2 regions of the Kineococcus aridisoli genome follow, and region 1 is predicted to be linked to the other one. Evidence: riboswitches for the same ligand, from Rfam matches in the RefSeq annotation. Region 1 holds a riboswitch; the other holds the start of a gene.

Region 1 (11,813 bases):
CACTTGAACAGGCCGCGACCGGGGTTGACGATCTCGGGCGCCGAGAGCGGGATCGTCCCCGGCGTGAAGGTGACCGGCGCAGCGGTGCTGGTGGCGGTGGGCGCGGTGGTGGGCGTGCCGGGGGTGACGGTCGGGATGCCCGTGGGGTTGCCGGTGGGGCGGGGCGTGCCCGGGACGCTGGGGGCGCTGGTGGGTGCCCCGCTCGGCGCGGTGGTGGCGCCGGCGACGACCTCGATGCCGCTGACCTTGGGGTTGTCGACGCGCTTGACGAAGCCGAGGTCGAGCGATCCGTCGGTGAGCGTCACCGGCACGTCCAGGACGTACGGCTTGTTCTTGCCACCGGCGCGGGCGAAGACGTCCACGCCGCTGGCCACGGTCTTGCCCTCGGCGACGACGTCGAAGACGCGCCGGCCGGCGCCGTCGTGCCAGATCTCGGCGGCGTGCACGCGGACGGTGTACGTGCCGTTGGGCAGCGAGAAGCGGTACCCGCTCGCCGAGTGGCGCTCGCTGGCGTGGACCTTCGCGAGAGGGCCGGAGATCGGGGTCGAGGTCGACCAGGTGCCGCCACCGGAGTAGCCGGAGTCGGCGGCCCACACGTCGCCGTTGCCGTCGGTGACCGCGCCACCGCCGGAGTTGACGCGCTTGACGACGGTGCCCCGCGGCTGACCGGTGGTGGGTGCGGTGGTGGGTGCGGTGGTGGGTGCGGTGGTGGGTGCGGTGGTGGGTGCGGTGGTGGGTGCGGTGGTGGGTGCGGTGGTGGGTGCGGTGGTGGGTGCGGTGGTGGCCTTGAGGACCTCGATGCCGCTGACCTTGGCGCTGTCGACGCGGTTGACGAAGCTCAGGTCCAGGGTGCCGTCGGTGACGGTGACGGGAACCTCCAGGACGTACGGCTTGTCCTTGCCGCCTGCGCGGGCGAAGACGTCCACGCCGCTGGCCACGGTCCTGCCCTCGGCGACGACGTCGAAGACGCGGCGGCCGGGGGCGTCGAACCAGATCTCGGCGGCGTGCAGGCGCACCGTGTACTTGGCGTCGGCCACGGCGACGCGGTAGGCGCCCGGGTTGTGGCGCTCGGAGCGGTACAGGGTGCCCAGCGGGCCGGCGATGCTCGCGGGCGTGGAGTAGGTGCCGCCGCCGGCGTAACCGGTGTCCGCGCTCCAGGCGTTGCCGTTGCCGTCGGTGAAGGCGCCACCGCCGGCGTTGATGCGCTTGACCGCGCTGTCCGCGGCGCTGGCCGCGGGGGCGGGGGAGAGCAGGCCTGCGCCGAGGCCGACGACCAGGCCGGCGACGGTCAGATGTCGGGTGAAGGGGGTCTTGGGCATGGAAGGTCCTCCGAAGCGCTCACGCAGGACCTGACGGCGCTGTCCCGCATCGGTAACCCGGCTGGCTCGGTGAGCCCCGTGGATTTGCGTCCCCGTCTCGCGGCGGGTTTGCCTTTTCGTCGTGCTGCCGTCCCCCATGAGTTCGGCCCTGCGGGCGGGGCCCTTGAACGGGCGTTACAGCCTCGGGCCGCACATCACCCGATCGGAGCAGCCGGTGCCGGAGCGTCACGACCTGTGCGGGGAGGGCCACCCGTGCGGCGGTGACCTTGTTATGTTGACGGCCCAGGACGGCCCGACGGGGGTCGGGCGACGGACGGGACTGCCTCGTGACACCTGGCGACGCGACACCTGACGGGCCCACCGCGGTGGCGGGCGGTGAGCGCGCACCCGCGCGCCGCACGGCCGACGTCGCCGTGGTCGTCCCCGCCAAGGACGCCGTCGGCGTCCTCGACGGCGCGCTGGCGAGCTTCGCCGCGCAGACCGTGCGCCCGGCCGAGGTCGTCGTCGTCGACGACGGCTCCAGCGACGGCACCGCCGCTCTCGCCCGCAGCTGGGCGGACCAGCTGCCCGTGCGGGTGGTGCGCCTGCGCACCAGCGTCGGGCCCGGCCGCGCCCGGCGCGCCGGGGTCGACAGCTCCAGCGCGCGCCTGCTGACGTTCCTGGACGCCGACGACGTCGTGCTGCCCACCCACCTCGAGGAGCTCGTCGCCCTGCACGAGCGGCACGGTGGCATCGTCAGCCCGGACGGGCTCTTCTGGTGGCCCGGCAAGGGCATCGACCCCCTCACCTACCGCCACCACCGCCCCGTCCGCGAACCCGCTGCGCAGTGGCACGACGTGCTGACCCACAACTTCCTCACCACCGCCTCCCTGGTCAGCCGCGCCGACCACGACGCCGCCGGCGGCTGGCGGGGCGACTACGACGGCGCCGAGGACTGGGACCTGTGGATCCGCCTGCTGCGCGACGGCGTGCGCGTGACCGCCGGCAGCGCCACCTACCTGTACCGGCAGTCGGTGAGCAGCCTCAGCCGCGAGTCGCGCACCGCCGAGGCTTCGCTGCGCCTGGTCCAGTCGCTGCTGCCGCAGCTGGGCCCCGCCGACCGGGCCGTCGCCGCGCGCAGCCGCCGGCGGTGGCGCGCGCAGGTCGCCACCGGCCGGGCACTGCGCCACGCCCGCGCCGGCCGCTCCCTGGCCGCCCGCACCAGCGCCCTGCCCGCCCTGGCGTCCCCCTCGCGCGGCGGGACCGCGCGCGGGCTGGCGCTGGTGCTGGCCCCGCGGTCGGCGGCCGAGCTCGCCGACCGGCGCGCCGAACGGCTGTGGTCGCGTGGCTGAGGTGGAGGAGCCCACCTCGGCGCCCACCGGCATGGGGCGCCGCACCAGCCGCGGAGCGGTCTGGGTGGCCGCGGCCACCTGGCTGCAGCGCGGGGTGGCCGTCGTGGTCCTGCTGGCCCTGGCCGGGGTCCTGGACCCCCGGGCCCTCGGCACCGCCTCGCTGGCCTCGCTGCTGAGCTTCCTGCTGCTGGCGGTCTCCGAGCTCGGCTTCCTCAACGCGCTGATCTACCAGCGCACCCGCGTGCGCGAGGCGGCCGAGACGACCCTGTTCGTCACCGGTGCCTGCACCCTCGTCCTGGCGGCCGGGCTGTTCCTGCTCGCCGACCCGCTGGCGCGCTTCTTCGGCACTCCCGAGGCCGGGGACGTGCTGCGCGTCTACGCGCTCGTGCTGCCCTTCTCGGCGCTCGCGCAGGTGGCCGAGGCGGAGCTCACCCGGCTGCTCGCCTTCAGCCGCCGCTTCGCGGCCAGCGTGCCCAGCGTGCTCGGCGCCGTCGTGACCGTCGTGCTGGCCGTGCGCGGAGCGGGCGTGTGGTCGATCGTCGTCGGTGACGCCGTCCGCGAGGTGCTGCGCTGCCTCGTGGCCTTCGCGGTGCTGCCGCAGCGCTTCGGGCCGCGCTGGCACCGCGAGGTCGCCCGGGAGATGTGGCGCTACGCGCGCGGCTCGTTCACGGCGACCTGGCTCGACAACGCGCTGCAGAACGTCGACTACCTGCTCGTCGGCAAGCTGCTCGGCCCCGGCGCCCTGGGCCTGTACACCCTGGCCTTCCGGGTGGCCATCCTGCCGTTCGTCGTGGTGACCCAGGTCGTCGTCGGCGTCATGTTCCCCGCGCTGGTGCAGGTCTCCGACGACCGGCGGCGCATGGAGGACGGGTTCCAGGTCAGCTTCCGGCTGGGCGCGGCGGCCGTCGTGCTGCTCGGCGGCGGCGTGAGCGCCCTGGCGCCGTACCTGGCCCTGCTCGGCGAGGACTGGCGCGCCGCCACCACGGCCGCGCAGCTGCTGGGCGTGTACGTCTGCTTCCGCTCGGCCGCCTTCATGGCCACCCCCGTCGTGCAGGCGCTCGGGCGCCCCGGAGCGGTCGCGGTGCTGCGCGGCGCCTGGGTGGTGCTGCTCGTCCTGCTGCTGCTGACGGTCGGCCGCCGCGGGATCACCGAGGTCGCCGCCGTGCAGGTGCTCGTGGCGGCGGTGCTGTTCCTGGCCCACGCCAAGCTGGCCGCGGACCTGGGGGGCGCGTCGCTGCCCCGGCTGCTGCTGGACCTGGCCCGCCCGCTGCTGGCCGCCCTCGTGGCCGCCGGCGCGCTGCTGGCGGTGCGCCGGCTCGGCGGCACCTGGGACGACGACACGTCCGTGGTGGCGTTCCTGGTGGCCGGGGTCCTCTTCACGCTCGTCTACCTCGGCGCGCTGCTCGCCCTGGGGCCCCGGCTCCTGCGCGACGTCCGCCGGGTGGTGGGCACCCTGCGCTCGCGCTGAGCGCCGGGCGCCGCCGCGAGCGGGCGGGCGGGGTGCAGGTCTGCGGTTCAGGCGTACGGGTCGACGAGGAGTGGTGCACGTGGCGGGGCAGCAGCGGGCGGGGCGGCAGCGGGCGGAGGAGCAGTGGGCGGGGCGACCCGTCGACGTGGTGGCCGGGGGGCTCTGGCACGCCCCGGACCTGGCGCGCGGCCTCGCGCGGCTGGGCTGCTCGGTGCGCCTGGTCACCTCCGCCGCCCGGGTGGCCGTGGACGGGGTGCAGGTGCGCACCGTCCCGCTCGTGCGGCTGCCGCTGCGGCTGGTGAGCGGCTTCCGCCGGCCCGACGTGCTCGTGCACGCGGCGTTCGGCGCCGCGGCCGCCACGCAGCTGCGACCCGGCTCGCTCGTCGTGGCCTGGTCCTCCTTCGCCGCCGCCTCGCTGACCGCCCCCGGTCACCGGGTCGTCGTCTGCCGCGGTTCCACCCACGTCGCCCGGCAGCGCGAGGTCCTGCTGGCCGCCGGTGCGCGCGTCGGCGCCCGCCTGCCGGTGCCGGGCCCGGCGATGGTCGCCCTGGAGCGCCACGAGTACGCCCGCGCGGCCGCCGTCACCGTCCCCACCGACGAGATCGCCGCCGACCCGCTGTGGGCGCAGGACGGGGCCCGCCTGGCCGTGGCGCCCTACGGGTTCCCGGACCCGCCGGACCTCCCGTCCGCCGGGCGTCCCCGCGCGCACGGGCGGGTCGTCTTCGCCGGGGAGATCGGCTACCGCAAGGGGGTGGACCGGCTGGCCGCCGCGCTGCCGCGCCCCGTGCCGGGCGTGGCCGAGGAGTGCGTGCTCTTCGGCCACCCCGTGCGCGACTTCCCGGTCTCCGCGCTGCCGCACTGGTGGCGCCTGGCCGGCTACACCGACCGCCTGGGCGAGGAGATCGCCTCGGCCTCGGCGCTGGTGCTGCTCAGCCGGGAGGAGGGGATGGCCCGGGTGGGCCAGGAGGCGCTGGCGGCCGGCACCCCGCTCGTCGTCTCGCCGGAGAGCGGGCTGGGGGGCTGGCTGCGCGACGGGGGCGGTTTCGTCGTCGACCCCGACGACCCGGGCGCCGTCGAGGACGCGCTGCGGCGGATCGCCGCGGACCCCGCGCACCACTCCGCCGCGGCGCGCCGCACGGCGGCGTCCTGGACGTGGACCGACCACGCCCGCGCGGTGCTGGCGGGCTTCGGCGGCCCGGGCTAGGGGCGGGCCAGGTCGTCCGCGCGGACCTCGGCGGCCCGCCCGGCGACGGGCGCAGGGCGGGCCGCCGCCGCGCCGGCACCGCGCACCCCCGTGAGGACCGTCCCGACGACGTCGACGTCGCGGGCGGTGAGGTCCTCGACCACCTCGCGCAGCTGCCGGACGCTCATCGAGCCCGCCTTGACCACGAGCAGGACCGCCGGGGCGGCCGCCGCCAGCATGCGCACGTCGGCCGTCTCGTCGACGGCGGGCGCGTCGACGAGGACGACGTCGGCCAGCTCCAGCAGCCCCGCCACCCGGCGCGGCGCGCTCGGCAGGCCCTCACCGCCGGTGGAGGTCACCGCCAGGTGCGGGTGCACCGTCTGGTGCACCCCGTCCCGGCGCGAGGACGCGGAGCCGACGCGTGCGCTCGGGGGCACCCCCAACGCGTCCAGCTGCGCCGGGCTGCGCCGGTCCGCGTCCACCACGAGCGTCTCGTGCCCGTCGCGGGCCAGCAGCACCGCCAGGTTGGCCACCACCGTGGACGTGCCGTGGCCGCGGGCGGCCCCGGTGACCACCACGAGGTGCTGCGGGCGCTGGCGCAGCGCCAGGAGCAGGTCGGCCAGCAGGGTGCGCAGCTGCTCGTCGAACTGCTCGTGGGCGGGGTCGCCGACCACGACCCGGGGTGCCTGGCCGCGCAGCGCGGGCTGGCGGGCGAGCACGCCCAGCACCGGGCGGCCGGTGGCCAGCTCCGCCTGCCGGCGGGTGTCCACCCGCCCGAAGAGCCGGTCCACGGCGAGGGCCCCGGCGACGCCGACGGCGAGGGCGACGAGCAGGATCGCGGCCGCGGCCAGCGGCCGGTTGGGCGCGACCGGCTCCAGCGGCACCTGCGCGGTGTCGAGGGTGCGGGCCTCCAGCACCTCGTCGGAGGCGACGTCCTCGACGAAGCGCGCGGCGGTGGTCTGCGCCACCCGGGCGGCGAGCGCCGGGTCCGGGTCCTGGGCGGCGATCACGACGATCGCCGACTGCGGCACGGTGCGCACGACGATCGCCTCCTCGACCGCGTCGGGCGTCCAGGGCTGCCCCAGGTCGGCGGCGACGGGCTCGAGCACGACGCCGCTCTCGATGACCTGCGTGTACGTCGGCAGCAGGCTCTCGACGGCCTGCGCGTAGTAGGGCAGGGACGCCGCGGTGCTGCCGGTGGCGTCGGTGCGCGGCAGCAGGGCCACGCTGACGTCGGACTCGTAGAGGTCGTCGCGGGTGACCAGGAAGACCGACCCGGCGATCGCGACGAGCAGCAGCAGCAGCACGGCCACCGCCTTGCGCCGCCAGACGGCGGCCGCGAGCAGCGCGACGTTCACGGGGCCACCCCCTGGTGCGCCCGCGGGCGGGCCACGGGCGGGTGCGACTGCGGGGGACGCATGCTGGTGCCTCTCGGTCGGGGAGGGGGCCTCATGCCGGGCGCAGCACGGCGCCGGTGCCGGACGGCAGGTCCACCGCGGTGACCCGGGCACCCGACAGGTCCACGTGGGGCCGCTGCAGGTCGACCGCCGCTGCCGCGGCGCCGGGGTTGACCAGCACGCGGCCGTGCTCGAAGACGCGGCTGTAGACGCCGTTCGCCATCCGTGAGTACGCGCCTTCCGGACGTCCGAGGTCGTGGTCGGGCAACCACGTCCCCGGAGTGTAGGAGAAGAGGCCCGTCCCGTCGGTGGCCAGCAGGAAACTCGCCAGCGCGAACTGCAGCTGCGCGGTGTCCCCCGGGTCTCCCTTCGCGTTCACCAGCGGCACCAGCCCGGCGGCCTCGGCCTCGTGCAGCTGGTCCACCTGGCGCCGCCAGCCGGAGTCGACGTCGTCCAGCAGCCGCCCGTAGCCGTCGCCGGCGGCGAAGGTCACGAAGTTCTCCTCCACCGGCCCGCTGAGCAGGCCGCCCCAGTCCAGCCACAGCCCCGGCGCCAGCCGGCTGTCGCCGATGTTGGCGTGCACGACGACCCCCTCGCCGTCGCGCAGCGCCGGGCCCACGCGCGCCAGGAAGGAGCGGGTCGCCGCTCGCAGGGCCTGGTCGTCGGGGTAGCGGGCGGGGGGCCTGCCGGGGGTGTAGAGGTCGGCGCGGCTGAGGGCGTTGTCGATCATGACCCCGTCCCAGCCGCCGGCCGCGACCTCGCGGGAGACGTTGCGCAGCCAGGTGCTCTGGTAGTCCTCGTCGCCGACGTCCACGTGCCAGTGCCCCGGGTGGTCGTCCCACTCCAGCCGGGCGCCGGCGGCGTCGAGCAGGAACCACCCGGGGTCGATGGCCTCCGCCTCGGCGAAGCCGACCCCCGTGGGCAGCAGCGCCGCGTCGCGGCCGTCGTCGAGCGCCCCCGGGTAGCTGCGCACCGAGGACATGTCCTTGTAGACGAGGACGGAGGTGGCCGGGCTGGCGCGCTTGACGGCGCGCAGCCGGGGCAGCTCCCAGGCGTTGAGCACGACCAGGCGGCGCAGCTCCGGGGCGAGCGCCCCGTCGTCCTCCGGGTGGGAGTTCAGGTCCACCGCCCACGACGGGACGAGGCCCTCGAAGCGGGGCGGGGCGGGGGAGGGGGGTGCCTCGCGCCGGTCGCCCGTGCAGGCCGCGCCCAGCGCGAGCCACGCGCCCAGCGCGGCGCCGGTGAGGAACCCGCGGCGTGCCGGTGGGGAGCTGGCGGTCATCGTCCCTCGCGAGTCGGTGGCCTCGTGCGCCCCGGGCCGGTGCCGTCCGGGGGTGGTGGGGGTCGTGCGGCGCGGACGGCGCCGACCTCGCCGCGCCGATTGTAGACTCGCTGGGCCCGGCCGCCCGTCCCGCGTCGCGTCACCAGGAGCTCCATGTCCACGTCGGTGGAGAACGCGGTCCGCCGCCCGGAGGGTCGACCGGTCCGCCACCGGCGCACCGCGCTGCCGCTCGTCTCCCTCGTCGCGGCCGCGGGGCTGCTGGGCGTCGCGCTCGCCGCCGCGTGCGCGCTGGCCCCGGCCGCCGGTGTCGTCCTGCTCGTGGGGCTGCCGGTGGCCTGGTGGCTGGTGGTCCGCCTGCAGGTCGCGGTCGCGGTGCTGGCCGCCTCCTTCTTCTTCGACGGCTACCTGGCGACCTCGACGAGCCTGCTGAGCCCCTCCAAGCTCGTCGGCGCGCTGGCGTGCGCCAGCTTCGGCTACCACGTGCTCGTGCGCCGGCGGCCGGTCGTGCTGCCGCCGCTGACCGTGGCGGTCGCCGCGCTGGCGGTGTGGCTGCCGCTGAGCATGGCCTTCGCGCACGACCAGGAGGTGGGCCGCCAGGTCGCGCTGCGCTACCTGATGCTCTTCGTGCTGTGCTTCCTCGTCCTGCAGGCCGTGGCGGGCGACCGGCGCACCGTGGACCTGATGGTGGACGTCATGACGGCCGCGGCGGCGCTGTCCGCGGCGCTGGGCCTGTACGAGTTCCTGCTGGCCGGGGCCGAGCGCGCCAAGGGGCCGGTGGAGGACCCCAACGACTTCGCCTTCCTGCTGGCGATGGTGGTGCCGGTGATCGTCTACCGGATCCGCTGGAACGGCGGGCGCCTGGGGGCGGTGCTGCGGGTGCTCGCCCTGGCGGTGGTCTTCGCGTGCATCCTGGCGACGTTCTCGCGCGGCGGGCTGGTGGCCCTCGCGGCCGCCGGCGCCTTCGCCGTCCTCACCCGGCGGCTGGCGCTGCGCTGGGCGCTGCTGGCCCTCGCGCTCATGGTCCTCGTGGGGCTCGCGGCCTTCCTGACCAGCCCCGAGACGGTCACCGAGGCCCTGGACCGCAAGCAGCACGTCGCCTCCTCCAACATCGACACCCGGTACACGACGTGGGCGCTGGCCGTGGAGCAGTTCGCCTCCTCGCCGGTCCTCGGCGTCGGCCCCGGCAACTTCGAGAGCCGCTACTGGGAGTTCGCCCTGCCCTACGACCTCAGCGGCCCGCCGCCGCCGCCGCACAACGCCTACCTGCACGTGCTCGCCGAGCTCGGCGCGCCGGGGCTGGCGATGTTCCTGCTGTACCTGCTGCTCGGCTGGCTGGCCCTCACGCGGCGCTCCGGCGACCCCCGCACGCAGGCGCTGCTGTCGGGCCTGGCGGCCGGCTTCGTCGTGGCCGGGGTGGGCGCGGTCTTCCTCAGCGAGCAGTACTACGCACCGTTCTGGGTCCTGCCCGCCCTCGGCGCCACGCTGGCCGTCCGGGAGCACCCGCCCGGCGGCGCCGCGCCGGCGCGGGCGGTGCCGCGGCGAGCCGCCCCGGTGGTCGCGGTCGGCGGGGGCCCGCGGTGAGGGTCCTGCAGGTCATCGCCTCCCTCGAGCCCGGCGGCGCCGAGCGCATGGTCGTGCAGCTGGCCGCCGACGCCCGCGAGCACGGTCACGAGGTCGCCGTCGCCTCCGCCGGCGGCGCCTGGGTGCCGCGCCTGGGCTGCGTGCCGCACCACGCCGTGCCGCTGATCGCCCGCTCGCGCACGGGGCTGCTGCGGACGGCGGCCGCGCTGCACGCCCTCGTGCGCGAGCTGCGCCCCGACGTGGTGCACAGCCACAACGTCGGGGTCACCGTGGCCGCGCAGCTGGCGCTGGCCGCGGCCCGCTCGCCGGCGCCGCTGGTGACCACCGTGCACGGCCTGGCGCACGAGGACTACCCCTCCGCCGCGCGGCTGCTGCGGCTGACCCGCGCGCTCGTGGTCTCCTGCGCACCGGCCGTCGACCGGGCGCTGGGCGCGGCCGGCCTGCCGCCGGCGCGGCGCACGGTCGTGGTCAACGGGGCCGCGCTGCAGGAGGCGTCCGCCCAGCGGGTCGCGGCCGTCCGCGAGGTCCACTGCCTGCGCGGCCGGGTGGTCGTCGGGCTGGGGCGCCTGGTGGAGCAGAAGGCGTGGGGCACCCTGGTGGAGGCGGCCCGCTCCCTCGACGAGGACGTCGACGTCGTCGTCGCAGGCCAGGGGCCGCTGCTGGAGCCGCTGCGGCGGCAGGCGGACGCGGCCGGCGGCCGGGTGCGCTTCATCGGCGCGGTCGACGACGTCGCGGCCCTGCTGGCGACGGCCAGCTGCCTGGTGTCCACCTCCTCGTGGGAGGGGCTGCCGCTGTCGCTGCTGGAGGCCCTGTCGCTGGGGGTGCCCGCCGTGGCGACCTCGGTGGACGGCGTCGTGGACGTCGTGCTGGAGGACACGGCCCTGCTCGTGCCGCCGGGCGAACCGGCCGCGGTGGCCGGTGCGCTGCGGCGCGTCCTCGACGAGCCGGGCACGGCGCAGGCGCTGTCGAGCGCGGCGCTGCGCGCCCGCGACGGGTGGGCGCCGCAGCGGATGCTGGACGCCTACCGGGACCTGTACGCCCGGGTGCTGCGGGAGCCCCGCCGGCGCTGAGGGGTCCACCGCCTCAGGGCAGGCCCTGCTCCGCGGGGTCCGGGGCCCGGCGCGGGACGGGGGACGTCAGCCGGCGGCCCAGGCGGATGGAGGGCTGCTCCACGAACCGGTGCACGAGCCGGGCCAGCACGAGGATGCCGCCGATCTCCAGGACGAGCGCGAGGGGACCCTCCAGGCCCAGCCGGTCGTGCAGCAGGGCGCCCACCGCGGGGTGCAGCACGTAGAGCGCGTAGCTGATCGCGCCGAGCCGCAGGAGCGCGCCGGGGACCGAGCGGCGGCCGAGGACGGCGCAGCCGGCGAACAGGAGCAGCCCACCCGCGTAGGAGGCGCTCAGCGCCAGCGGGGACCACGGCTCGCCGCCGTCCAGCCCCGTCCCGACGAGCGCCCCCGCGGGGACCACGACCAGGGAGGCGGCGAGCAGCGGCTTCCAGGAGCCGTCCCCGGCGCTGACGCGCAGGTGCAGCGCGTGCCCCAGCGCGGCGCAGAACAGCATGAGCGCGAACGTGCCCGGCAGGTCCACGCCGCGCACGCGCTCGACGACGGCCGCCGCGAGGTAGCCGCCCAGCCACACCCACCCCAGCTGCGTCGAGCGATCCAGCCGGCCCAGCCGCTTGGCCGTGGCGGACTGCGCGTAGTAGACGAGCTCCAGGCTCAGGGTCCACGCCGGGCCCAGCAGCAGCGGGGCCGCGACGAGCGTCTGCACCATGAGGGCGTTGGCCAGCACCTCGTGCGCCGCGAGCCCGCGCGCGACGTCGACGCCGAGGACCACCAGCGCCGCCAGGGCGAGCCAGTAGGTGGGGTAGAGGCGGAAGAAGCGGCGGACGGCGAAGGTGCGCACGCTCTGGCGCGCCAGGCTCAGCGGGATGACGTAGCCGCTGACGAGGAAGAAGGCGACGACGCCCGCCCGGCCGATGCTGAAGTTCTGCAGCGTCCAGGCCAGGTAGGCGTCGGAGCGGCCGATGAGGACGTGCTCGGCGATGACCAGCGCGGCCGCGATGCCGCGGACGGCCTCCAGGAAGGCGATGCGGTCGTGCGCGGGGGCGCCCGGCGCGCGGTGGACCAGGACGGGTCCCTCGAGGGGCGGGCGGCTGCGCGGAGGCGCGCCGGGTGTCGCGGAGGCCGCCGCGGGGGCAGGGAGGTGGCGTGGAGCTCGACGGGGCGGGTCCGCGGTCACGCCGAAAG
Region 2 (11,813 bases), on a different contig from region 1:
GCATCGTGCGCCTGCACGGGCAGGGCCAGGTGCACCTGCCCGGGACCGACGCCTTCCGGGAGGTCGTGGCGCTGCACCCGTCCAACCCCAGCACCCGAGCAGTGATCACCGTCGACGTCGAGCGCGTCAGCGACTCGTGCGGGTGGGGGGTGCCGGTCATGGACGTCGTCACCGACGAGCGCGACCTGATCCGGCGCAACGCCGAGAAGAAGGGCCCGGCGGGCATGGACGCCTACCGGGCGCAGAAGAACGCGAGCAGCATCGACGGCCTGCTCGGCCTGTGACGGGGGGCGCCGCGGTGGAACGGGAACCGTACGCGGGGCTGGCCACGACGTTCGACACGGTCGCGGAGCTGTACGAGCGGGTGCGCCCGCGCTACCCCGCGGCGCTGTTCGACGACCTGGCGCTCTCGGCCGGGCCGGCGCCCGGAGCCCGGGTGCTGGAGATCGGGGCGGGCACCGGGCAGGCCACACGCGGGCTGCTCGAGCGCGGCTGGAGCGTCGTGGCGCTGGAACCGGGGCGGGAACTGGCGGCGGTGGCACGCCGCGTGCTCGCCGGCCGCGGGGACGTCGAGGTGGTGGTCTCGCCCTTCGAGGCGTGGGAGCCGCGGGACCGGGAACCGTTCGACCTGGTCCTCGCGGCGACCTCGTGGCACTGGCTGGACCAGCGGACCGCGTTCTCCCGGGCCGCGGACCTGCTGCGCCCCGGGGGTTCTCTGGCGATCGTCGCCACCGAGCACGTCGCACCGCCGGACGGCGACGACTTCTTCCGGGTCGTCGAACGGGTCTACGACGAGGTCGGCATGGGCGACGGCAAGGGCGGCCCGGTGCCTCCCGAGGAGGTGCCCGCGCCCGACGTGGCGGCGATGGCCGGCAGCGGGCGCTTCGGGCAGCCGATCGTGCACCGCTACGTGACGAGCCGGGAGCACACCGCCGAGGAGTACCTGGCGCTGCTGTCCACCTACTCCGGGCACATCGCCGCGACACCGCAGCAGCGGGCGACGCTGTTCGCGGGGATCCGGGAACTCATCGCGGCCCGCCCCCGCGGAACGGTCCGCAAGCACGAGCTGAACCTGCTGCAGGTCGCCCGCCGCACGCGCTGATCCCGCGCGGCCCGGGACCGCCGCCCGCCGCGCCGCTGTCAGCCGGCCGTCGCCGTCGCGGTCGCCGTCGGGGCGGCGGTCGCGGTGGCGGTCGGAGTCGCCGTCGGAGCGGCGGTGGAAGTCGCCGTCGGAGCGGCGGTGGAAGTCGCCGTCGGAGTCGCCGTCGGCTCGTCGACCGGCGCCTCACCACCACGGCCGTTCGCGTTCAGCCGGGTGGCGGTGAGGGTGCCGTCGCCGCTGCGGGTGCACTGGACGCTGACGTGGTCGCCGGCGCGCAGGGCGGACGCCTGCACGGTGGCGCCGTCGCGGCGCAGCACCGCACCGGCGGCCAGGGCGATGTCCACCTCCTGCCCGCGCAGCGCCTTGTCGCGGCCGCCCTGGACGGTGACGGTCACCCGGCCGGTGGCGGCGTCGACGGCGCTGAGCCTCCCGGCGACGACGACAGTGCGGGCACCGCGGGGGCCGCGGGTGATGGTCGGCGCGCTGCCGGTGGGCACGGCGGTCGCGGTGGCCGTCGCGGTCGCGGTGGCCGTCGCGGTGGCCGTCGCGGTCGCCGTCGCCGTCGCCGTGGGAGCGGCCGTGGGGCGCGCGGCGGGGTGCGTCCCGCCGGAGCGGGCGGCGGCGAGGGAGCCGGCCGCGGTGGGCACGGCGAGGGCCGCCGCCAGGGCGACCGACAGGCTGAGGGTGGTGGTGCGGCGCATCGCGGTGTCCTCCTGGTAGCCGGGCCACCTCACGTGGTGAGGCCCCTGGGCTTTGCGTCCCCGTCTCGCGACGGGTTTGCCGTTGTCCCGGGAAGCATCGGCCGTCCCGGCGGGCGGCTCGACCACCCGCCCACGCGCACCACCCGACCGGCGGTGCGCGCCGGCCGGGTCCTCACCCGCACGGCGCAACCGGCCCCGCGCGGTGCGGGCGAGCGGTCGCGGGAAAAATCCCCCACACGGCGGCAGCGGGTTCAGTAGCGTTCCGGCCGCACGGTCCGGGGGGAACGTGCGCACCGCGCGGCGGGGATCCGCGCGGCACCACCGAGGGGGGAACCATGGACGACGCACGATCCGCGCTGCCCGCGCAGCGGGGCACGAGCAGGCGGGGGATGTTCCGCTGGGGGGCGTCGCTGGGGGGCGGCGCACTGCTGGCCGCTTGCGGCGCAACGGGTCCGCGGACGGACCCGGGATCGACGGGATCGCCGGCGGCACCGGGAGCGGTGCACGAGCGCCCGGAGCAGATCAGCGACCCGGAGCAGGCGCTGGAACTGCTGCGCGAGGGCAACGCCCGCTTCACCGCGCACCCCGAGCACCACACCGGCCACCCCGCCGAGCACCGCCTGCGGATCGCCGGGGGGCAGCACCCGTTCGCGATCGTGCTCTCCTGCGCGGACTCCCGCGTCCCGCCGGAACTGGTCTTCGACCAGGACCTCGGGGACCTGTTCGTCGTGCGCACCGCCGGCCAGGTCCTCGCGCCGCCGGTCCTCGGCAGCATCCAGTACGGCGTGGAGCACCTGCACGTCCCGCTGCTCGTCGTCCTCGGCCACGAGGGGTGCGGTGCGGTGAAGGCCACGCTGGAGGCGCTGGAGAGCGGTTCCGCGGCCTCCGGCACCGCGATCGACTCGCTCGTCGAGGCGATCCGCCCGGCCGCCGAGCAGGCCCTGGCCGACGCCGGTCCCGGTGCGGACGAGGAGCACCGCCTCGCCGAGGCCGTGCGCCTCAACGTGGCCGGGGAGGTCGCCCAGCTGAGCGCCGACCCGCTGCTCGCGGAGGCCGTCGAGGCGGGGCGGCTGCGCGTCGTGGGCGCCACCTACGACCTGCACGACGGCGCGGTCACCTTCTCCTGACCCGGGCGCCGGCGGCCCTGCGTAGGCTCGGCGGCGCGCCGACGGCCGCCGGCGCGCGGAGAAGTGGAGAACTCCCGTGGCTGAGCCCGCGAACACCCCCGCCCTCGCCGAGCTCGCCGTCGTCCGGCGCTCCGGCCTCGTCGAGAGCCGCCACCTCGGGGCGCTGCTCGCCCTGGACGCCGACGGGTCCGTCGCCGCCGCGCTGGGCCCCGTGGACGAGCCGGTGCTGCCGCGCTCGACGGCCAAACCGCTGCAGGCGGTCGCGTGCCTGCTGGCCGGTGCTCCGCTGGAGGGGCCGGCACTGGCGATCGCGGCGGGCAGCCACACCGGCACCGACGCCCACGTCGAGGTCGTCCGCGCCGTGCTGGCCGAGGCCGGGCTGGGCGAGGACGCGCTGCGCTGCCCCGAGGACCGGCCCCAGGACGAGGCCACCCGCGACGCGCTGGTGCGCGCCGGGGAGGGGCCCAGCCGGGTCCGGATGAACTGCTCCGGCAAGCACGCGGCGATGCTGCTGGCCTGCCGGGTCAACGGCTGGTCCACCGAGGACTACCTGGCGCCCGGGCACCCGCTGCAGCAGCGGGTGCGGGCCGTCAGCGCCGAGCTCACCGGGACGCCCGTGACCGCCGACGCCGTCGACGGTTGCGGCGCCCCGCTGTTCGGCACGACCGTGCGCGGCCTCGCGACGGCGTTCCGCGCCCTGCACCGCGCCGGTCCCGGGGAACCCGCGGGCCGGGTCGCCGCCGCGGTGCGCGCGCACCCGGAGTTCGTGGGCGGCCCCGGCCACCCGAACACCGAGCTGGTGCGGCGCGTGCCGGGTGCGCTGGCCAAGGGCGGCGCGGAGGGCGTCCTCGGCGTCGCCGGTCCCGGTGGGCAGGCGGTGGCGCTCAAGGTCGCCGACGGCAACCCCCGCGCCACCACCCTGGTGGCGCTGGAGGTCCTCGCCGGTTTCGGCGTGGACGTCTCGGGCGCGCAGGAGCTGCGCGTGGTGCCGGTGCTCGGCGGCGGCGTGCGCGTCGGCGAGATCGCGCCCGGCACCGCCCTGACGGCGTGGGCGGCCACCCGGTGACTCCCCCGGCGACTGTTCCGGTGACTGTTCCGGTGACTCCCCTGGCGATCGCGCGGTGACCGCGGTCGAGGTCTGCCTCGACGACGTCGAGGGCGCGCTGGTCGCGCAGGAGTGCGGCGCCGCCCGCGTCGAGGTCTGCGCCGCGCTGTCCGAGGGCGGCCTGACCCCCAGCAGCGGGTTCCTGTCCGCGGTGCTGGCCCGGGTGTCCCGGCTGGAGGTCAGCGTCCTGGTGCGCCCGCGGGCCGGGGACTTCACGTGCTCGCCCGCCGAGGTCGACGTCCAGCTCGCCGACATCGCCGCGGTGCGCGCGCTGCCCGCCCCGCCCGGGGTGCGCCTGGGGGTGGTCGTGGGCCCGCTGCGCGCGGACGGCGGCGTGGACACCGCCCTGCTGGCGCGCTTCGTCGACGCCGCCGGGGACCTGCCGGTGACGTTCCACCGGGCCTTCGACACCCTGCCGGACCTGCCCGGCGCGCTGGAGCTGCTCGTCGACGCCGGGGTCACCCGGGTGCTCACCTCCGGCGGCGCCCGCACCGCCGTGCAGGGCGCGGAGGTCCTGGCGGACCTCGTCGCGCGCGCCGGCGGGCGCATCGAGGTCATGGCCGGCGGCGGGGTGCGCCCCGCGAACGCGGCCGCCCTCGTGGCCCGCACCGGCGTGGACGCCGTCCACCTGCGCGCCGCCGCGCCCGTCGCCGCCACCGGCGCCCCGTCGGCGACCGCCGTCAGCTACGACGTCCCCCGCCTGGCGACCGCACCCGACGTCGTGCGCGCCGTCGTCGCGGCGCTGGTGGGACGCTGAGGAGCGCCACCCCTCACGCCGACCGGGCGGGCTGCCCGACGAACGTCAGCCACTGCAGGGCGTAGTCGGCGACCTCGCGCCAGCCGGAGTCCACGACCAGCGAGTGCCCCTTGCCGGGGAACTCCTCGTAGTCGGTGATGCTGGAGGCGGCGCGGTAGCGCGCGGCGATCGCGCGGGTGGTGACCGCCGGGACGGTGCGGTCGCGCCCGGCGCCGATCACCAGCAGCGGCCCCCGGTCGGCGCCGGTGCGCACGGCCGCCGGGGTGCCCGCCAGCAGGTTGGCCACCGCGGCCTCGAACAGCGGCCGACCCGGCGCGGGGATCGTCCACCGCGCGTGGATCTCGTCGGACTCGGCGCGGGGGACGGCGTTGGCGAAGGTGCGCGCGAAGCGATCCGCGGACTGCGAGTTCGTGCCGCGGAGCTGGGCGGGGTTGGCCAGCACCGGCAGCGCGTTCCACAGCTGCACGACCGGCAGGCGCAGCACACCGCGCATCTGGGCCGGGTCGACGGCGACGGCGGCCCGGGCCAGGCCCTCGCCGAGCAGCTTCTGCGCGACGAGGCCGCCGAAGGAGTGCCCGACGACGACCGGCGCGGTGTCCAGGGCGGCGATCACCCGGCGGAAGCGCTCGGTGACCTGCTCGACGCCGACCCCGGCCAGCGCCTCGGGGTGGGCGCGGGTCTCGGCGACGGTGGCCCCGTCCCCGGGCCAGCCGGGGGCGTGGGCGGCGTAGCCGGCGGACTCGAACAGCTCGACCCACGGCTGCCAGCTGTCGGCGTGCAGCCACAGGCCGTGGACGAAGACGACCGGGGTGCGCCCGGAGGCGTTGGCCCGGGCGGCGAAGCCGAGGTCCTGCGCGGTCGGGGTGCTGGTGGTGGGCTGAGCGGTCACGGTCCTTCTCCCTCGGTCCGGTGCGGCGGGACCGGCCCCGCCGACGCCTCCACCCTGGCGCCGCGGGCCTCGACGGATCCCACAGCGCCTGCCACGATGCCCACGCATCCGGCCACGTCCGGCCGGCAGCCCGCCAGCTGGAGGGAGACCCGTGCGCCCGGGCAGACGACCCCCGACGAGTCGCGGCCGCGACAAGCACGTCATCGCGCTGCTGGTGCTGCCGGACACCGTGGCGCTGGAACTGGCCGTGGCGCAGCAGGTGTTCGGCCGGCGCATGCCGTCGCTGGCCGCGGTGACCGGCGACGTGGAGACGCCCTACGAGGTCGTGCTCGTCGGCGAGGCGGAACGGCACGTGCTGCCCACGGGGATCGACCCCGGCCCGCTGGCCCCCCTGGAGACCACGCTGAGCGCGGACACCGTCATGGTCCCCGGGCTGGAGGAACCGCTGGCCGAGCGCTCGGAGCGGCTGTGCGCCGCGGTGCACGGCGCGCGGGAGGCCGGCGCCCGCATGGTCTCCTTCTGCGGCGGCGCGTTCGTGCTCGGCAGGGCCGGGGTGCTCGACGGCAGGACGGCCACCACGCACTGGCTGCTGTCGGAGGAGTTCCGCGCCGCGTTCCCGCGGGCCCGGCTGGCCGCGGAGAACCTGTGGGTCGACGACGGACCGGTGCACACCTCCGGCGGGATCCTGTCGGCCACCGACCTGGCCCTGCACATCCTCGCCCTGGACCTCGGCAGCGCCTACGCCAACGACTTCGGCCGCATCCTCGTCAGCGCCCCGCACCGGCCCGGCGGGCAGTCGCAGTTCGTCAAGGGCTCGCTGCGCGCCGACGAGCGCACCGGGGTCGAACCGCTGCTGACGTGGATCCGGCAGAACATCGCCGAACCCCACACGCTGGCCTCGCTGGCCCGCCACGAGCACGTCAGCGAACGGCACCTGGTGCGCCGCTTCCGCGCCGCCACCGGCATGAGCGTCTTCGACTGGATCACCGCCGAGCGCGTCGACCGGGCCAAGGTGCTGCTGGAGACCACCGACTTCCCGGTCGCGCAGGTCGCCGCCATGGTCGGTCTGGGCAGCAGCGAGAGCCTGCGCCGCAGCTTCAGCCGCCTCGTCGGCACGACGGCCGCCGCCTACCGGGCGGCGTTCCGGGCACAGCCCGCCCCCGCTCCCCGGCGCGCGGCGGCACCCGTCCTGGTGTGAGGCGGGCGTCCACCTGGGTGAGGGCTGGTCAACGGCGCCACCGGGCGCACCGATGACACGGCATGGACCGACCTCCCGAGCGCGCGCACCGCGTGCACGACGCGGGCATCTGGCCCGGGGAGCTGGTCGAGGAGATCGCCGAGGAGCGGCCGCGCCCCGCGTCCCCGCCCGCCTCGCGCAGCGCCGCGCCCGCCGGTAGCCGCTCGTCCGCCCGCGCCGCGCGTCCGGCGCCCGCCGCCGCCCGCTCGCAGGAGGCGCCGTCCCTGGCGCGCTACCTCGGCGCCGCGGTCGTCCTGGCCGTCGTCGTCGCGGCCGTGGCCACGGGGGTGCAGTCCGCGGCCCGGGCCCGCACCTCCCCGTCCACGGCCTGTGCGCAGGTGGCCGCGGAGCGGCCCGGCGACGGCCGCCCGCCCTGCTGACGACCCGCTGACGCCCCCACTGACGACCCGGGCTCCCGGCGAGCGCCTGCACGGGCTGCGGCGGTGCCCGCCCTAGGCTCGTCCCCATGCCGGTCGAGCACACGGGTCCCCCTCCCGCGCAGGGTCAGGTCGGCGGCCGGGTCGCCGTCATCGTGCCCTGCCTGGACGAGGAGGCCGCCGTCGGCAAGGTCGTCGACGACCTGCGCGCGGCGCTGCCCACCGCCGTCGTCCACGTCTACGACAACGGCAGCACCGACCGCACCGCCGAGGTCGCCGCCCGGCACGGGGCGGTGGTGCGCTTCGAGCCGCGCCCGGGCAAGGGCAACGTCATCCGGCGCGCCTTCGCCGACGTCGAGGCCGACATCTACGTCGTCGTGGACGGCGACGACACCTACGACGCCTCGGTGGCCGGCGACCTCGTGCGCCTGCTGGTGGCCGAGGGCCTCGACCACGTCGTCGGGGTGCGCCGGCCCAGCAGCCTCACCGCCTACCGGCGCGGGCACGCGGCGGGCAACCGCGCGCTGAACTCGGTCGTCTCCACGGTGTTCGGGACGCCGGTGACGGACATGCTCAGCGGCTACCGCGTCATGTCGCGGCGGTTCGTGAAGTCGTTCCCGGCGATCTCCCGCGGCTTCGAGGTGGAGACGGAGCTCACCGTGCACGCGGTGAACCTGCGGGTGCCGCAGCGGGAGGTGCCGGTGGGCTTCCGCGACCGCGCGGAGGGTTCGGAGAGCAAGCTGCGCACCTACCGCGACGGTTTCGCGATCCTCGGCTGGATCGCGCGCCTGGCGCGCTTCGAGCGGCCGCTGCTCGTGCACGCCCTCCTCGGCGGCCTCGTGGCGCTGGTGGCGCTGGTGCTCGGCGTGCCGGTGGTCGTGGAGTTCGCGCGCACGGGGCTGGTGCCGAAGTTCCCCACCGCGATCCTCGCCTCTGCGCTGATGATGATCGCGGTGCTCGTCGCGGCGGTCGGGGTCATCCTCGACGCCGTGCACCGGGCCTCCGACGAGGCCTCGCGCCTGTCGTACCTGCAGCACCCGGGCCCGCACGGGCTCGACCTGCGCACCCGCCCCGCGGAGGCGGACGAGCGGGCGCACCCCTGGGCGCAACCCCGGCCGGAACCGTGGACGGAACCCCGGACGGAACCCCGGACGGGCCGGCGGTGAGGGGCGTCCTGCGGTTCGCGGCGAAGGCGCTCGCCGCCCTCGTCGTCCTGCAGCTGGTGCTCCTCGGGCTGCTCGTGGCCGCCCAGGCGGTGCCCAACGAGCCGATCGTGCGGCACCTGGCGCAGGCCGTGGACAGCGGCGACTACGGCGCCCCCTACGCCCCCGACCGCGTCGGCGGCAGCGCGGACCGCTTCACCGAGTGCGTCGTCCTCGGCTACGGCGTCAGCTCCGCCGACGACGAGCGCAGCCTGTGGTTCCGCGCCACCGGCGGACCGCGGCTGTCCTCCTGCGAGGACGGGGTGGGCGAGATCCGCGCGCTCGCCGCCGGTGGGTCCGTGATCCCCCCGGCGACGTACTTCCGCTACTGGAGCGGGTACTCGGTGCTGACCCGGCCGGTGCTGGCGCTGACGGACGTGCCGGGGTTGCGGCTGGTCGTGAGCGCCGTGTTCGCGCTGGCGGTGCTCACCGCCTTCCTGGCGCTGGTGCGCCGCGCGGGGGCCCCGGCCGCGTTCGCGCTGCTGGTGCCGGTGGCCGCGGCGACGAACGCGCTGGCGATGCCCGCGGAGGCGTTCAGCCACGGCATCGCCCTGGCGGCGGTGGCGGCCGGGGTCGCGCTGACCGCGGTGGGCGCCTCGCACGGCTGGCGCGGCGCGGCGCTGGCGGCGGCGGGTTCGGCGGCGCTGTTCTGCTACGTCGACCTGCTCACGGTGCCGCCGATGGCCTGGGCGCTGTGCGCGGCCAGCGCCGGGGCGGTGGCCGCCCGCCGGCGCGCCGGTCTGGCGCCGGTGCTGCGCACGACGCTGGCCACGGGCGCCGCCTGGCCGTTCGCGTTCGCCTTCACCTGGGTCTCGCGGTGGGTGATCGCGGCGCTCGTGCAGGGGCCGGGGATCTTCGCGAAGGTGCAGGAGGTCAGCCGGTTCCGCCTCGACGGCGGGGACGTCTCGCAGGAGTTCGGCGCCGGCCTGGTCGCCAACTGGCGCTGGTGGGCCGAGCACACCGCCACCCTGGTCCCGGTGCTCGCGCTCGCCGCCGCCGTCGTCATGGTCGCCCTGGTGGTGACGGTGCGCCGCCACGGCCCGCGCGGGCTGCTGCGCACCGCGGTCCTGGCCGCGCCCGCGCTGGTGGTGCCCGCCTGGTACTGCGTGCTGAGCAACCACTCGCAGATCCACGCGTTCTTCACCTACCGCAGCCTGGCCGCCGCCGTGGGCGTGCTGGTGCTGGCCGCCGTGGTCCCCGCCTCCCGCACCCGCCTCTCAGGGGCGCAGGTACACGCGGAACCGGTGCAGGAGCGCGGCCAGGGCGGTCCACGCCAGGACCGCGACCGCGGTGGTCTGCCACTGCGCTGACTGCAGGCGGGCGAGCACGTCCGGCCCTGCGCGGTGAAGCACCAGGGCCGTGACGACGTGCGAGCCGAAGTAGACGAGCAGGCTGTTGCGGCCCAGCGCCTCCAGCGGCCACACCGCCCGCCGCAGCAGCGCCGGGGTGCGGCGCGCGTCCAGCAGCAGGTGCCCGGCGAGCAGCACCACCGCGACCCCGGCCGCGACGGCCAGCGCGAACGGCGGCGTCCACAACCGCTTCATCGCCGGCACCTCGTGCCCGGTGAGCAGCCCGGGGACGACCGCCGTCAGCCACGCCAGCAGCGCGAAGGCCGCGGCCGCGGCGAGGACGGGCAGGACGGCGGCGCGGACCCCCCGCCCGCGCGAGCGCGCCGACAGCAGCAGGTGCCCGACGCACGCCCCCGCCGCCGCGCTGACGCACGCGCCGAGGACCGACGGCAACCCCTCCGGGTCGTGCCCGGGTTCCCCGCCGCCGTAGACGTGCGCGGCGCCGAACACCGCCGGGTCGACGACGCCCGAGGGGTTGCACGCCCGCGTCAGCTCCCCGCCCGGGCAGGTCGTCGCGAACACCGCCAGCACGCTCGTCCATACCAGCGCGAGCACGAGCGTGACCGCGAACCACCCGCGCGCCGAGCGGGTCAGCAGGTGCCCGAGGGCGATGACGAGGACCACCCCCGCGTACAGCTGCAGCACCCCCGGGAAGCGCCACGTCGCCACGCTCCACTCGTTCGCGACGAGCGCGTTGTAGACCAGCCCGGCGGCCAGCAGCACGACGATGCGCCGGGCCAGCCCGCCGACCTCGGTGCGCCGGTGCATCGCGAACCCCAGCCCGCAGCCGGTGAGGGTGACGAAGACGGGGAACACCAGGTCGAGGCCGTGCACGCCCTCCCACTCGGCGTGCTCGAACCACAGCGGCGTCACGATCAGGCTGTTGACGGCGACGCTCACCACGAGCATGAGCCCGCGCACGACGTCGAGGCTGGTGATGCGCCCGCCGGTGCGTGCGGGTGCGCTGGGCGCGGTGGTCTGGTCGGCCGGCGTCGTCACCGCTCCACTGTGCCACCGCAGTTAGACGCACCGTGGTCAGTCAGCGGATGGGGGTGTACGCGCCGATCGCGGGCAGGACCGGGGTGACGTCGCGGTGGGAGAACTGCACCGGCCAGTACGAGCGGGTGGTGAAGCGCCTGCCCACCACGGCGGGCAGCGCCGGTCCCGAGCGGTAGGCGACGCGCAGCACCCGGTCGCCCGAACCCGGGAGCAGCGTGAGGGAGACGCTGTTCCCGGCCGCGGGGTCGTCGACGTACACGACCCCGTCGATCTCGATGCGGTTGCCCGCGACCGGCGCCGCGATCGGCTCGCTGAACGTGACGTCGATCCAGTCGCCCACCGCGCCGAACGCGCCGTCCGCCGTCGCGTCGTCGTGGAACAGCGGACCGACCCGCACGGCGGGAGCCACGACGACGGGGGCCGAGGACGCGGCGATCGGCAGCGCCGGGACGTCGGCGGCGGTGAAGCCGGAGCCCGCGGTGAGGCGGGCGGTGCGCAGGTGCATGTCGGCGGTCGGTTGCGCGCTGAGGTAGACCACCCGCACGGTGGTGGCGGAGGTCTGCTCCAGCCGGACGTCCACGCCGCCGGTGAAGGTGCGGTCCACCGTCGCCGGGGCACCGGGTGCGCCCAGGGTGACGACCGCACCGGCGCTCACCGCGACGGGCCGGTCGAAGACGAGCTCGAACCAGTCGCCGGTGCGGCTCTGGGTCGCAGGCGCGGAGAACGTGCGGTCCGCGCCGTCGTCGACGCGGAAGACCGCGGAGACCAGGCGGGGCGGCGTGCGGACCGTCACCGCGACGGTCCGCGAGGTGCTGTTGCCCGCCGCGTCGACCGCCGTCACGGTCACCTCGTAGCTCCCGGCCGCCAGGCCCGCGACGTCGAACCCGTACCCGCCCGAGACCAGCGTCGGGGCCACGTCGACGTCCCCGCCGACCGGGGACCCGCCCCGCGAGAGCGCGTAGGACAGT

The links. A riboswitch is a leader RNA that binds a small molecule or an ion and turns the genes downstream of it on or off. The one in region 1 is predicted to bind cyclic di-GMP.
Region 2: linked by a shared signal. The riboswitch ahead of ACRYM2_RS14620 (hypothetical protein) and the one ahead of ACRYM2_RS20355 (malectin domain-containing carbohydrate-binding protein) in region 1 are both predicted to bind cyclic di-GMP.

The regions. Positions count from the first base shown of each region.
Region 1 covers NZ_JBJLSF010000103.1:3,907-15,719, reverse strand. The annotation lists gene ACRYM2_RS20355 (malectin domain-containing carbohydrate-binding protein) at 1-1,319, opposite strand, end outside; cyclic di-GMP riboswitch class I at 1,368-1,442, opposite strand; gene ACRYM2_RS20350 (glycosyltransferase family 2 protein) at 1,646-2,650, shown strand; gene ACRYM2_RS20345 (oligosaccharide flippase family protein) at 2,643-4,118, shown strand; gene ACRYM2_RS20340 (glycosyltransferase family 4 protein) at 4,198-5,322, shown strand; gene ACRYM2_RS20335 (nucleotide-binding protein) at 5,319-6,659, opposite strand; gene ACRYM2_RS20330 (putative glycoside hydrolase) at 6,751-7,980, opposite strand; gene ACRYM2_RS20325 (O-antigen ligase family protein) at 8,134-9,561, shown strand; gene ACRYM2_RS20320 (glycosyltransferase) at 9,558-10,631, shown strand; gene ACRYM2_RS20315 (acyltransferase family protein) at 10,645-11,805, opposite strand.
Region 2 covers NZ_JBJLSF010000052.1:16,089-27,901, forward strand. The annotation lists gene ACRYM2_RS14610 (pyridoxamine 5'-phosphate oxidase family protein) at 1-284, shown strand, start outside; gene ACRYM2_RS14615 (class I SAM-dependent methyltransferase) at 299-1,102, shown strand; gene ACRYM2_RS14620 (hypothetical protein) at 1,141-1,803, opposite strand; cyclic di-GMP riboswitch class I at 1,815-1,894, opposite strand; gene ACRYM2_RS14625 (carbonic anhydrase) at 2,304-2,930, shown strand; gene ACRYM2_RS14630 (asparaginase) at 3,007-3,996, shown strand; gene ACRYM2_RS14635 (copper homeostasis protein CutC) at 4,052-4,792, shown strand; gene ACRYM2_RS14640 (alpha/beta hydrolase) at 4,806-5,681, opposite strand; gene ACRYM2_RS14645 (GlxA family transcriptional regulator) at 5,833-6,879, shown strand; gene ACRYM2_RS14650 (hypothetical protein) at 6,942-7,298, shown strand; gene ACRYM2_RS14655 (glycosyltransferase) at 7,385-8,461, shown strand; gene ACRYM2_RS14660 (hypothetical protein) at 8,458-9,807, shown strand; gene ACRYM2_RS14665 (heparan-alpha-glucosaminide N-acetyltransferase) at 9,715-10,845, opposite strand; gene ACRYM2_RS14670 (cell wall-binding repeat-containing protein) at 10,886-11,813, opposite strand, start outside.